One region of the Rhodoligotrophos defluvii genome, then DNA from elsewhere that is predicted to be linked to it. Evidence: riboswitches for the same ligand, from Rfam matches in the RefSeq annotation. Region 1 holds a riboswitch; each other region holds the start of a gene.
What was found. Region 1 has a riboswitch for cobalamin ahead of E4P09_RS03200 (TonB-dependent receptor plug domain-containing protein). Riboswitches for the same ligand answer to the same signal wherever they lie in the genome.
Positions count from the first base shown of each region.

Region 2: linked by a shared signal. The riboswitch ahead of E4P09_RS19560 (CbtB domain-containing protein) and the one ahead of E4P09_RS03200 (TonB-dependent receptor plug domain-containing protein) in region 1 are both predicted to bind cobalamin.
Region 3: linked by a shared signal. The riboswitch ahead of E4P09_RS19530 (DUF1636 domain-containing protein) and the one ahead of E4P09_RS03200 (TonB-dependent receptor plug domain-containing protein) in region 1 are both predicted to bind cobalamin.

Region 1 covers NZ_SZZM01000001.1:663,085-667,549, reverse strand. The annotation lists gene E4P09_RS03205 (ABC transporter substrate-binding protein) at 1-509, opposite strand, end outside; gene E4P09_RS03200 (TonB-dependent receptor plug domain-containing protein) at 509-2,506, opposite strand; cobalamin riboswitch at 2,617-2,816, opposite strand; gene E4P09_RS03195 (aldehyde dehydrogenase family protein) at 3,344-4,465, shown strand, end outside.
Region 2 covers NZ_SZZM01000005.1:101,486-105,950, reverse strand. The annotation lists gene E4P09_RS19575 (acetate--CoA ligase family protein) at 1-620, shown strand, start outside; gene E4P09_RS19570 (hypothetical protein) at 747-1,019, shown strand; gene E4P09_RS19565 (CbtA family protein) at 1,073-1,774, opposite strand; gene E4P09_RS19560 (CbtB domain-containing protein) at 1,778-1,975, opposite strand; cobalamin riboswitch at 2,010-2,210, opposite strand; gene bluB (5,6-dimethylbenzimidazole synthase) at 2,237-2,920, opposite strand; gene cbiB (adenosylcobinamide-phosphate synthase CbiB) at 2,937-3,926, shown strand; gene E4P09_RS19545 (cobyric acid synthase) at 3,910-4,465, opposite strand, start outside.
Region 3 covers NZ_SZZM01000005.1:96,321-100,785, reverse strand. The annotation lists gene E4P09_RS19545 (cobyric acid synthase) at 1-211, opposite strand, end outside; gene cobO (cob(I)yrinic acid a,c-diamide adenosyltransferase) at 231-845, opposite strand; gene cobU (bifunctional adenosylcobinamide kinase/adenosylcobinamide-phosphate guanylyltransferase) at 853-1,371, opposite strand; cobalamin riboswitch at 1,412-1,615, shown strand; gene E4P09_RS19530 (DUF1636 domain-containing protein) at 1,761-2,171, shown strand; gene cobW (cobalamin biosynthesis protein CobW) at 2,168-3,211, shown strand; gene cobN (cobaltochelatase subunit CobN) at 3,236-4,465, shown strand, end outside.

The DNA.
Region 1 (4,465 bases):
AAGCCGTTCGGCTGATAGACGATCGCGGTCGGCCTGTGTTGCCGCGCGGTGTCCAGCGACGCAAGACGAGCACGCATTCGGGCAATGAGGGCCTCCGCCCGCGGGAGGTGGCCGAGCGTGTCGCCAAGCTCGAGGATCTGCTGCTCCGTTTGCTCGAAGCTTGCGGGAACATCAAGCTCGAGCACCTCGATGACAACCCGCTTCAACTGGTCGACGGTGGCGCGCGTCGTATAGCGGCCGGCAATGACCAGGTCTGGCGCGAGGGCGATCACTTCCTCGCTCAAGCCGCGATTGGCCGGATAGCGTGAGGCCAGCGCGGCCAGATTGGCGTTGGCGGGATCCTGCGACAGCCATGTCACCGACGCGATCTGTGCGGGATCCGCGAGCCGGAGCACCAGCTCGTCGGCACACAGGTTCAAGGAGACGATACGCTGCGGTGCGGCCAGGCTGCCCGAAGCCGACCAGGCGAGCAGCAGGGCGATGAGCAGGTTTCGCGCGTGGCTTGCCATCAGAAGGTCAGCCTCACGCCGGCATAGCCGCCGAAACCCAAGGTGCCGTAGCCCCAGACTTCGTAATACTTCTCGTCGAGGATGTTTTCCAGGCGGCCATAGAGTTGCAGGCCGTCGTTGATCTGATAGGAGGCTGCGAGGTTGACCAGCGTATAGGCGTTGAGGTCGACTATATAGCGTTCGTTGTAATCGGCGCTGTAGACCCAATCCTTCTGCTTGCTGACATAGTCTACGCTGAGATTGAGCTGGGCTCTGTCGTCCAGCAAAATGTAACTCACGTCGATGCTGGCCAAGTTCTTCGGCCGCCGCACCAGCGTCCGGCCATCGGCGTCTTCTCCGTTCATGTAGGTGTAGGACGCACGCAGGGTGAGATTGGTGATAGGGCTGACGCTCAGTCCAAGCTCGACGCCATCGATCTTCGAGCTGCCAGGTAAATTGATGGAGGTCTGGCCGGCGCCGGTGATGAGATCGGTGATGCGCTGGCTGAAATAGGTGATGTCGAGAATGCCCCCGCCGAAGATCTGCTGATCGATGCCGATATCCCAGCCCTCGCCGCGTTCCGGCTTCAGGTTCGGATTGCCCCTGTAATTGTTGGTGTAGCCGTAGAGCTCGAACAGGGTGGGGTTCTTGACGCCCGTGCCGTAGGAGCCGCGGAGCTTGGTGCCGCTCTCCTTCAGGAAGTAGGCGGCGGTCGCACGATAGGTGGTCGAGTCCTTGAACAGCTCGTTGTCGTCGCGGCGGATGCTTCCGGTGAGCGACAGATCCTCGAAAAGGCTCACCTGGTATTGCCCGACAAAGCCGGTCGTGCCGATCGACTTCTCGAAGCTGGACCACACGTTTTTCGAGATCGCCTTGTCCTCGTCATGCTCGACGGCAAAGGTCGCGGCGTGGCTTGCATCCAGGAACTGCGGCGTGTCGAAGAAGAAAGTCGATTGGTAGTCGAAGCGGGCGCGCTCGCCGTCATAGGTGCTGGTGACCATGCGCGGATCGAGGTCGCGATAGGTGCGGTCCTGATCGGTGTAGGCGAAGCCCGCGATCTGCTCCCAGTGGCCGTCGAGCAGCAGGAGACGCGCCTGGGCGCGGGTGAAGAATTGCTCCCCCTTCACATCCTGCAATGCGTCTACGGGGCCGGTGTGGCCATACTGGGGATAGAACGTCTCGGCGTCGAGGTCGCTGCGACTTGTCGTGTAGCGCACCACGGCCGAGAGGTCGAAGGTGTCGGTGAGATTGTAGCCGGCCTTGGCGAATACCGTGCCGTTGCCGTAGCCGTCCTTCTCCTTGTTGCCGAGGCGCGTGCTCGCGACGGAAATGCCCTCGGTCTGAAAGCCGCTGGCGCTGGCGATGAAGTTGTAGCGGTCGGTTCCGCCGCTCACCGACGCATTGCCGTTAAGCGTGCCGAACGAGCCGCCCTCGACGCGTGCAGCGGCGCGGGTCCGGCCTTCGCCGCGACGGGTGACGACGTTGATCACACCGCCGACGGCATCCGAGCCGTACAGCGCGCTTTGCGGCCCGCGCAGCACCTCTATGCGCTCGATATCGTCCGCGAGCAGATGGGCGAAATCGAACTCCGAGCCGGCGGCCGGGTCGTTGACGGGGATGCCATCGATGAAGACCTTGGTCTGGTTGCCTTCGGAACCCCTGATGCGCACCTGCGTGAGCTGGCCGAGCGGCCCCGTGCGGCTGACGGCCAGGCCAGGCACTTGGCGCAGAGCTTCCGATACGAATTTGATCTGCTGTTCGCGCAGCTCTTCCCCGGTGATGACCGTGACGGCGCTGCCCACCTGGGAAAGCGGCGTCTCGACCAAGTTCGCGGTCACCGAGATCTCCGGCAGGTCGAGATTGCCGCCATCGTCGAGATCGGCATCCTGCGCCGCCGCAGCCTCGAGGCCGACGGCCAGCGCAAGGGCCGCCACCAGGATGGACTGCTTCGTCGTGGGAACGGGAGCGGAAGGGCCGGATTCCGGCGCGAAATCCTTGCGGACAATCAGAACGAACATGAACCCTCGGGCGGCGCTCGGCCTTGTGGCACGTCACCGCGATCGAGGTGTCCTCTGCCCGAATGGAAGAGAGGACAGTCCCATCGAGACACCCCGCCCGATGTGATCGCGTGTGACCACGGCTGACGGCAGGTCTCCTGACTTGCGGGTCGCTGTCGTCCGCCGCCTTCCCAGGACCCGTTGGTCCCAGTGGCCTATGGCGGAAAACTCGCCGCTTACAGTTGCGGGGGCAGTCGCGGCGTTGGGATATCCATCCCGCACCGCGTTCCCTATTAAGCCTCTATGAGGCGCCGTCGCGGCAACAATGCGGACGTTCATGAGTCGTGTCAACGGGCAACTCGTTGGTTGGCGGACTCGCGCAGCCGAGGCTAAGCCGCTGTCCTGTTCGAGGCAGCGACGGCGAGAGGATCGGAGCAGATGCACCCATGCGCGCGGGAGGGTCTCGCAAATCTTCCACCGCCCTGCCAGTGTTACTTCTCGTTGACTATCCCGATTGTACAATAGATCGCTCACTCCTTTGGAAATGGGAGACATGCTGCATGTCGAAGGAAACTAAGCACGAGAAGACGAGCAAGAAAGCCTCAGACAAGACATCGAAGCCGAAAGCGATGTCAAAAAGTGCAAAGGCCGCCTCGGCCTCCAAGAAGAAGTGAAATCTGTGCGGCCAGTGTTCACCCGCTGGCCGCACTCAAAACGGGGTCCCTGCCGAGGCGTCGATCTCGGCCTGTTCTTCGGGCTCGGCCCAGAACGGAAGATCAAAAGTCACTGACGAGCGGGCAAGTTGTCGCGCACCTCTCTGCCTAACATGGCTGTCTGCAAAGCGAGAGAGGATCGACAATGGCTATTCAAAAGCTTCCCGACGTTGCGCTGCGCATCGACGGCCGGCCAGTTCCATCCACCTCGGACCAGGTTTTAGCGGTCATCAATCCGGCGAACGGACGGCAGCTTTTCGATCTGCCCATTGGAAGCGAGGCTGACGTCAATGCCGCTGTGCAGTCCGCGCGGCGCATTTTCGAATCGGGGGCTTGGTGGGGAATGGAGCCTGAAGGCCGAAAGAAGCTCCTGCACAAATGGGCCGATCTGGTCGAGAGAAATGCCGAAACGCTGGATCAGCTCGATGCCGTCGAGATGGGAAAGCCCTTGCGCCTCAAGGCGTTCAACGCGATGAAAGCCAGCAGCCTCGTGCGCTTCTACGCAGAGACCATCGACAAGGCCAAGGGCGATGTTCTCTCCAGCGACCGCCATTCCACGGTGATCAGGAAGGGCGTGCCGCGCGGGGTCGTCGCGGCGATCACGCCCTGGAATTTTCCGACTTACAACGCGGCGATGAAGATCGCTCCGGCCCTGGCGGCGGGAAACTCGATCGTGCTGAAGCCGTCGGAACTGTCGTCGCAGGCCGCGCTGATGCTGGCCGACCTTGCCTGCGAGGCCGGGATTCCGCCCGGCGCCGTGAACGTTGTTCCCGGGGCCGGCCAGACCACGGGCAAGGGCCTCGCGCTGCATGGCGATGTCGACATGGTCGTTTTCATGGGATCGAGCGATGTCGGCAAGCTGATGCTTCAGTATTCCGGCCAGTCGAACATGAAGCCGGTCATCGCCGAATGCGGCGGAAAATCGCCCCAGATCGTGTTCGACGATGGTGTGGATCTGGATGCAGCGGCGGCCGCGGTGGCAACCGGGATCACCGTAAACCAAGGTCAATGGTGCAGCGCCGGCTCGCGCCTGCTCGTGCAGCGGTCGATCGAGGCGGCGTTTGTGGAGGCGGTGGTCCAGAAGCTGCGCGACCTGGTGGTTGGCGATCCTCTCGATAACGCGACCGATCTTGGTCCACTGGTCAGCGAGCGGCAACTGAACCGCGTGCTTTCCTATATCGATTCGGGAAACAGGGAAGGAGCCGAGCTGATCTATGGAGGCAAGCGGCTCCAGGAGGCAACGGGCGGCTATTACTTGGAGCCCACT
Region 2 (4,465 bases), on a different contig from region 1:
GCGAGCAGACCGCCAAGGCGCTGCTCGCCCGCTTCGGCGTGCCAGTGCCCTGGGGAGAGGTTTGTCCGGTAGAGCAGGCTGCTGCAGTCGCGGATCGCCTCGGCTATCCCGTGGTGCTGAAGGCCTCCGGTGACGACCTCCTGCACAAGTCGGATGTCGGCGGCGTTGCCATCGACTTGCGCGACCGTGCGGCGGTGGAAGCGGCGGCACAGCGGCTCTCATCCCTCTCGCGCGAGGTGCTGGTCGAACGCATGGTCACCGGCGCGGTCTGCGAGGTCATTGTCGGCGTCATCGAGGACCCGCAATTCGGCCAGGCCCTGGTCATCGGCGCCGGCGGCGTGCTCGCCGAGCTCTTGCGGGACAGTGCTACGGTTCTGCTGCCGACCAGCCGGCAGGAAGTCGAGCGTGCCCTGGACGGCCTGAAGATCGCCAAGCTCCTCGAAGGCTTCCGCGGCAAATACGGGGACCGGCCGGCACTGGTCGAGACGATGCTGAGGATCGCCGATTTCGCCCGCGCCCATGCCGGCCGCCTGGTCGAGCTGGACGTCAACCCGCTGCTGGTGCTGGCGCCTGGCGAAGGCGTCGTGGCGGTCGACGCGCTCGTCCGCATGCGCGATTAAGTGTTCCTTAAGGGGGGAGTCAGCACTCTACAACCGAACAGCGGCCCAGTTCAATGGGTTAGGACGTGGAACCAACCTCACGACCGAAGTGTTGTCCGTCCACACCGCTCTTCGGAGGACCGTCATATGTCGCAGGATTACGATAACACTCCCCCTAGGACGCCGACGCCGCGTGGCAGCAGCAATCTGCTGATCCTGCTGGGCGCGCTGATCGTGGCAGTGGCTGCTCTGGCCTATTTCGTGTTCGGCACGGACGAGGTCGGCAACCAGTCTGCCGAGACCGGCACCGGCACCACCACCGAGCAGATGGAAAACCGGGCAGAGGCACCCGAAACATCACCAGCGCCGACGTCGCCCGCGCCCGGCTCGCCCGCTCCGGCGCAGGGTCAGGCGCAGTAAAGGGCTGAGCGAACGCGACAGCCGTCCCCGCTCGCGGAGGGACGGCTCGTCGTTCAGTCCGCCGTCATGCGCGAGACGAAGAAACCGGCCAGCACTGCCGGGACGATCCAGACGAGCGCCTGCACGACCAGCGAGGCCGAGGCGAAGGCCGCCGCCAGTTCGGCGGGCACGCGGCTCACCGTCTCTTCGGTATGGGGTGCGCCGATCAGATGCGGCAGCACGAGCAGCATCAGCCCGGCAGCCATCCACAGGCCATTGCGGCCGAAGGCGAAGCAAGCGAGCGCTGCGGCGGTGGCGATGGCGGTGCCGGCCCACCACAGCTGGCGCGCTCCCAGATCGACATAGGCGGCGCCCGGCAGCTCCGGGGCGAGGCCAAGGGCCGGGGCGAGCCCTGTGGCAATGAAGCCGGCAATGGCCCAGGGCACGATCGCGCGGGCGGTGATCGCCTCGCCTTTCACCCACATGGCGGCGAGCAGCATCCAGGCATAGCCCACGGCGACCACGCAGGTCATGATGCTGGTCGAGAATAGCCGGGTCAGGTCGTTGCCTGCGCCCTCACCGGCCGTGCCGTGCGCCGGGCCGTGGGCCAGCCAGAGCAGGCCGCCGTTCAGCGCCGTGTGCACGCCCGATTGGGCCACCTCGAACGTTTCGGCATGCAGGATGAGCGGGGTGGTCGTGACCGCCTGAATCGCGGCAACGGCAATCCCCCCGGCGAGGCCTCCGATCAGGCCGCCGGCTAGTATCTTGCCGAACATGGCTCAGTGACAGGGGTAGGACAGCGCATGGCGCGTGTCGTGGGCCGCGTCATGCAGGCTCTGCGCGTGGGAGAACCCCGCGAGGAACACGAGCCCCGCCCCCATGACGAAGAGCAGCGCCGGGGCGGCCAGGCGCGACAGCACCGACGATGATGTTGAGGGGACGTTCGCAGACGCCGTGGTCTGAACATTTCTTGCCATGACTTGCCTCCTGCCGCTCCACCGGCGGCCTTCCGAACAGCTCCACGAACCGGCAGGTCTACTGGCTCGCATCTCCAGCGCCCCGAACCTCCCTTCCCGGCGGCAAGGCCAGTGGTCAACAGGACGGGGCTCGATGCCTACAGTTGCGGGGACAGCCGCGGCTTCTCCGTATCGGTCGATACGAATCACCGTGTTCCCTGTTCGCCCTTGCGGGACCGGTCCGGCTGCGACGCTACTGCACGCTCAATGCGCTGTCGAGCCTCATTTCACGAAGATGCGAGCGGATCCGTCGGTGCGCGCCTGCCAGCCCGCCCGCTCGAGCTCCGGCACCTCCTGGTCGAAGCGCGGGTGGCCCAGGCAGAGATAGCCGACCAGCCGCCAGGACGGGGCGAAGGCGAGCAGCCGGGTGACCGCGTCGGGGTCGAGGATCGAAACCCAGCCCAGCCCGAGGCCATAGGCGCGGGCGGCGATCCACAGGGTGTGGATGGCGCTCACCGCCGAATAGCGCAGCATTTCCGGCATGGTCTGCCGGCCGAGGCCATGGCCTTGGGCGCAGCCTTCCTCCACGAACACGGCGAGCTGCACGGGCGCATCGTCGAGCCCGGCCAGCTTCAAGCGGGCGTAAAGGGCGGCCTGCTCGCCCTCATAGCCGTTCAGCGCCGCGGCATTGGCCGCCTCGAAGCTCGCCCGCACCGCCTGGCGGGCGGCGGCGCTCTCGACCCGCACGATTCGCCAGGGCTGGCTATTGCCGACGGACGGGGCGAGATCGACGAGACTCAGCAGGTGGTCGAGCAAAGCGCCATCGACCGGGTCGCGCCGGAAGTGGCGGACATCGCGGCGCCAGCGTAGCAAAGCTTCGAGCTCTACGCGGAACGCGTCGTCGAAGGCTGGCGCTAACGAAGACTTGCCGGCCCGCGCGTGCCCACCTACACCGCTCATGATCATCACCTGCGCTGTTCTCATGGCCGTTTCCGACAACCTTACATTATTGCTGGCCGGTTTGTTGATCGAGGCAAGCTTCGGCTACCCTGATCGCCTTTTCCGGGCTGTCGGCCATCCCGTCACCTGGATGGGCGCGCTGATCGGCTGGCTCGACCGCGCGCTCAACCGCGATGGCGCGCCGGACCGGGAACGGCGGCTCAACGGCGTGGTCGCTTTGGCGCTGGTGCTGCTGGTCACGGCGGCGGTGGCGGTTCTCGTCGAGCGCGGGGCGCTCGCCTCTCTCCCATTGTTCGCAGCGGTGCTGCTGCTTGGCGCGCTCGCCTCCAGCCTGATCGCTCAGCGCAGCCTGGACCGACACGTGGCGGCGGTCGCCGAGGCGCTGGAGCGCGAGGGGCTGGCCCGTGGGCGCGCGGCGGTCTCGCGCATCGTCGGCCGAAACCCGGCGGCCCTCGATGAAGCGGGCGTGGCGCGGGCTGCCATGGAAAGCCTGGCCGAGAACTTTTCCGACGGGGTGGTGGCGCCGGCCTTCTGGTGCGCCGTGGCGGGCCTTCCCGGGATCAGCCTGTACAAGGCGGTGAACACGGCGGACAGCATGATCGGTCACAAGACGCCGCGGCATCTGGCTTTCGGCTGGGCGGCGGCGCGACTGGACGATCTGGTCAACTTGCCTGCGTCACGCCTTGCCGCGCTCTGGCTGATCATTGCCGCGGCCCACTTGCCCGACTGCCAAGCGCGCGGCGCCTGGCGGGCGGTGTGGCGCGACGCCCGGCATCACAAATCTCCCAATGCCGGCTGGCCGGAGGCGGCGCTGGCCGGGGCGCTGGGCCTGAGGCTCAACGGGCCGAAGGTCTATGGCGATATTCGGCGGGAGGATGCCTGGATGGGCGATGGCCGGGCGGAGGCTACACCGGGCGACATCCGCCGCGCCCTCTCGCTCTACCGGCTGGCCTGCGCGGTCCAGGCCTTTGCGATCGTGCTCCTGCTGCTGGCGGTCAGCGTGCTCGCGTGAGAATGCCGTCGATATCCACATGGCGCTCCAGATGGGCGGCGAGGGTGTCCAGCGCGTCCTCCACCTCCTGGTCATGAGAATGGTTCGACGGACTGCCCCCCAGGCGGCGAATCCAGGCGGCGCGCTGCTCGTCGTCACCGAACAGGCCGTGGACATAGGTGCCCATGATCGTCCCGTCCGGCGACCGGGCGCCGTCCACCCGACCGTCAGCGAAGGTCAGCAGGGGTAACGACATGGCCGGGCCGGTGGTTCGCCCCACATGCATCTCGTAACCGCGAAAGGGTGAGTCGTCCGAATCACTTCGGCCTTCAACTTCGCGCAGCGTCTTATCGCCGGTGAGCACCGTGTCCACCTCCAGCAGGCCAAGGGCTTGCACCTCGCCGGGCGGCCCCTCGATGCCATCGGGATCGGCGATGGTGCGACCGAGCATCTGGAATCCGCCACAGATACCAAGAACTTGGCCGCCCCGGCGCAGATGGGCCTTGAGATCAGCGTCCCAGCCATTGGCGATGAGCGCCTCGAGGTCGGCAATCGTCGCC
Region 3 (4,465 bases), on a different contig from region 1:
GCCGCATGCGTGCTGCGCGCGCCTGCAGCGCCTGGGCGCGGCCGATCTCGCCGCCATCGGCCGTGACCGCCGCATTATTGGACATGTTCTGCGGCTTGAACGGGGCCACTTTGAGCCCACGCCGCACCAGGGCGCGGGCAAGGCCGGCCACCATGAGCGACTTGCCCACGTTCGAGCCGGTGCCCTGGAACATGATGGCCCGCGCGGTCATGGGAATGAGCCCCGCCCGATCAGAACTCGATGCCGGCCTGGGCCTTCACCCCGGCGGCGAAATGGTGCTTCACCTGGCCCATCTCGGTGACCAGGTCGGCCGCCTCGATCAGGGCTGGCTTGGCGTTGCGGCCGGTGACCACCACGTGCAGGTCTGAACGCCGTCCTTTGAGCGCCTCCACCACCTCGTCCAGCGGCAGGTACTCGTAGCGCAGGGCGATGTTGAGTTCGTCGAGAATCAGCAGCCGCAGGTTCGGATCGGCCATCAGCGCGCGCGCCTTGCCCCAGGCCGCCTGCGCGGCGGCAATGTCGCGGGCCTTGTCCTGCGTCTCCCAGGTGAAGCCTTCGCCCATGCTGTACCACTCGACCAGGTCGCCGAAGCGCTCCAGCACGGCGCGCTCGCCGGTGGACCAGGCGCCCTTGATGAACTGGACCACCCCCACCTTGCCGCCATTGCCGATCATGCGCAGGGCAAGGCCGAAGGCGGCGGTCGACTTGCCCTTGCCCGGCCCGGTATGGACGATCAGCAGCCCCTTCTCCAGGGTCTTGGCAGCGACCTCCGCATCCTGAACCGCCTTGCGCTTGGCCATCTTGGCGCGGTGGCGCGCTTCTTCTTCGGGCGTGATCGTGGTCATGGCTTGCTCATTTCACCTTGAGGGGCAGGCCGGCCACCATGAACAGGACCGCATCCGCCCTCCCCGCCATATGCTGGTTGAGCCGGCCCTGCGCGTCGCGGAACGACCGCGCCAGGGCATTCTCCGGCACGATGCCGAGCCCCACTTCGTTCGACACCATTACCACCGGGCCGCTGCGGGCATCGAGCGCGGCTTCGAGGTCGCGCAAGGCGGCCTGGCGGTCATGCTCGCCGAGCATGAGATTGGTGAGCCACAGGGTGAGGCAGTCGATCAGCACCGGCTGCTCTGATAGCAGCTGACGGATCGCGCCGCCGAGATCGACCGGCGCCTCGATGGTCTGCCACCCAGAGGCACGGCGCTGGCGATGCTGCGCGATGCGTGCGCGCATCTCGTCATCATAGGCCCGGGCGGTTGCCACATAGGCCCAGGGCGGGGGCGTGCTCGTCACCAGCTGCTCCGCATGGCGGCTCTTGCCGGAGCGGGCGCCGCCGAGGACCAGGGTGAGCTTGGGAAGTGCTGTCTCCAAAGGCCTGATGCCCGATGTGATTGACAGGATTCCTCAGAGGTCATAGCTAAATGCGGACGGTTCTTCCACCGTGGAAGATGAAAAGGGAATTCGGTGCGATGCCCCAACGGGCCTCAAAGCCGAAGCTGCCCCCGCAACTGTAAGCGTCGAGACCGGGCGCTGTCCCACTGGCCTTAAGAGCTGGGAAGGGGTTCCGGGCGATGGAGGCGCGAGCCAGGAGACCTGCCGTCGAACATGATCCGGGCTGCCGGGCGGGGTGCGCCGGTTGACGGACGACATGAGGCCGAAGCCGCTCGTTTGGCTTAGCCCATGCCGGGATCTCTCGGGGTCATCATTCCGCAAGCCGCACCCATATCGCCCGCTTATGCGCGGGAGGTGCGAGGCAACGCTTGAGCGAGACCGGCCGACCGAAGCTGCATGTCTGCATCACCTGCCGCATGGCCGGCGAGAATCCGGGGCCTGCCGACCGCGCCACGGGTCGCGCGCTCTATGACACCCTGCGCGATATGCTCGCGGACAAGGGTACCGAAGCGCCGGTGGAGCTCGTGCCGGTGGTGTGCCTGGCCAATTGCGACGAAGGCTGCTCCGCGGCCATTTCGCAGCCGGGCAAATGGACCTATCTCCTGCGCCGGCTTTGCCCCAGCATCGGCGCCGATATTCTCGCCTATTGCCAGGCCTATGCGGCCTCGCCCACCGGCGGGGTGTTCCGCTCCCGCCGGCCGGCGTCGCTCAGCGATGCCATCGGCGGCCGCACGCCCTCTCCCGACCAGATTCTGCCAGCCATGGAGACAATCGAATGAGTGTTGCGAGCGCGAAGGTGCCAGCCACGGTGATCACCGGCTTTCTCGGCGCGGGCAAGACCACCCTGGTGCGCCATGTGCTGGAGAATGCGGGCGGCAAGCGCCTCGCGCTGATCGTCAACGAGTTCGGCACGGAAGGGGTGGACGGCGAGATCGTTCGGGGCTGCGGGATCACCTCCTGCCCCGAGGAGAACATCGTGGAACTCGCCAATGGCTGCCTATGCTGCACGGTGGCGGACGAGTTCCTGCCCGCCATGGAAGCCCTGCTCGACCGGCCCGAGCCGCCCCATCACATCATCATCGAGACCTCGGGCCTCGCCCTGCCCAAGCCGCTGCTCAAGGCGTTCGACTGGCCGTCCATCCGCTCGCGGGTGACGGTGGACGGGGTGATCGCGGTGGTGGACGGGCCGGCGGTGGCCGAGGGGCGTTTTGCGGACAACCCGGATGCGGTAGACGCGCAGCGGCGGGCAGATGACAGCCTCGACCACGACAATCCGTTGGAAGAGGTCTATGAGGACCAGCTGAATGCGGCCGACCTCATCGTGCTCAACAAGGCCGACCTGCTCGATCACAACAAGGTGGAAGCGCTCAGGCAGGAGATTGCCGGGAGCATTTCCCGCGCGGTCAAGGTGATCCCGGCACGGCAGGGCCAGATCGATCCGGCCGTGCTGCTGGGGCTTGGCGCAGCGGCGGAGAATGACCTCGCGGCGCGGCCGTCCCATCATGACGCCGTGGATGGCGAACACGAGCATGACGACTTCGACAGTTTCGTGGTTGCCATCGACGAGATCGACGACCCCTATGCCCTGCTGCGCCGGTTGAAGGCGGCGGCGGAAGCCCATGACATCCTGCGCATAAAAGGCTTTGTGGGCGTCAGGGCCAAGCCCATGCGGCTGTTGGTGCAGGGGGTGGGCAGCCGCTTCAGCCACCATTATGACCGGCCGTGGTCGCCGAACGAGGCGCGTGGCGGCAAGATCGTGGTGATCGGCCAGAGCGGCTTCGACAAGGACGCCATCGCGGCGATGATCAGGGAGGGATGACGGCGGCTGCCGTCCGATTGGCCCATGCATCTTCTGGTCCGCGAGACGCATTCCCTGGATGAGGCCGATGCCGCGGTCGACCTCGACCATGCGCCGGCGGACATGGCCTTTCTGTCGTTTTCCGATTCCGATCTCGGGGCGGTGGCGGCCGCCTATGTCCGCGGGGCCCAGGGTCTTCCCGGCCTGCGCATGGCCAATCTCGGCCGCCTGCGCCACCCCATGTCGGTGGATCTCTATCTCGACAAGACGCTCAGGCATGCGCGGGTGATCATCGTGCGGCTGCTGGGCGGGCTCGACTACTGGCGCTACGGCGCGCAGGAGTTGAGCAGCCTCTGCCGCGAGCGCTCCATCGCCCTTGCCCTGCTCGACGGCGACAATCGAGTCGACGACAGGCTGGAGGCCATGTCCACCGTGTCGCCGGAGGCGCTGGACCGGCTGCGCGACTATTTCCGCCATGGCGGGCCGGACAACATGGCGGCGGCCCTGCGCTTGGCCGCCCATCTCGCCGGGATTGGCGCTGACGATGGACCGTCCGCCACACCGTTGCCGGCGGCGGGCGTCCTCGATCTGGGCCCCTGCCCGCTGCCTCCGGAGGCGGCCAAGGCGGCAATCATCCTCTATCGCGCCTATGTGCTGGCCGATGATGTGGCGCCGGTGCACGCGCTGGCGGCCGCGCTGGTTGAGGCCGGCATCGCGCCCCATGCACTTTATGTGACGAGCCTCAAGGATCCGGCGAGCGCCGCTTTCATCGCTGACGAACTGTCGCGACTACGGCCGGATGTGATCCTCAACCTCACCGCTTTCTCGGCCCGGCGGGACGAGGATGGGGTCTCGCCCCTCGATATGGCTGATGTGCCGGTGCTGCAGCTGGTGCTGTCCGGCGCCGCCCGCGCCGCCTGGGCTTCGTCCAGCCGCGGCCTGTCGGAGGCCGATCTTGCCATGCATGTGGTGCTGCCGGAGCTCGATGGCCGGCTTTTGACCACAGCCATATCGTTCAAGGCGGACCAGCCGGTCGGGGCGGGCGTCGATATCACGCGGACGGTCCATGAGCCGGATAGGGATGGCGTCGCGCTGGCGGTGGCGCGGGCCAAGGGCTGGGTGCGCCTTAGGCGGACGCCCTGGCCTGAGCGACGCATCGCTGTGGTGCTGTCGGACTATCCCGGCGCGCAGGGCCAGGTCGCCCACGCGGTCGGGCTCGATGCCCTGGCCAGCACGGCGGAAATCCTGCGGCTGCTTTCAGATGCCGGCTATGAG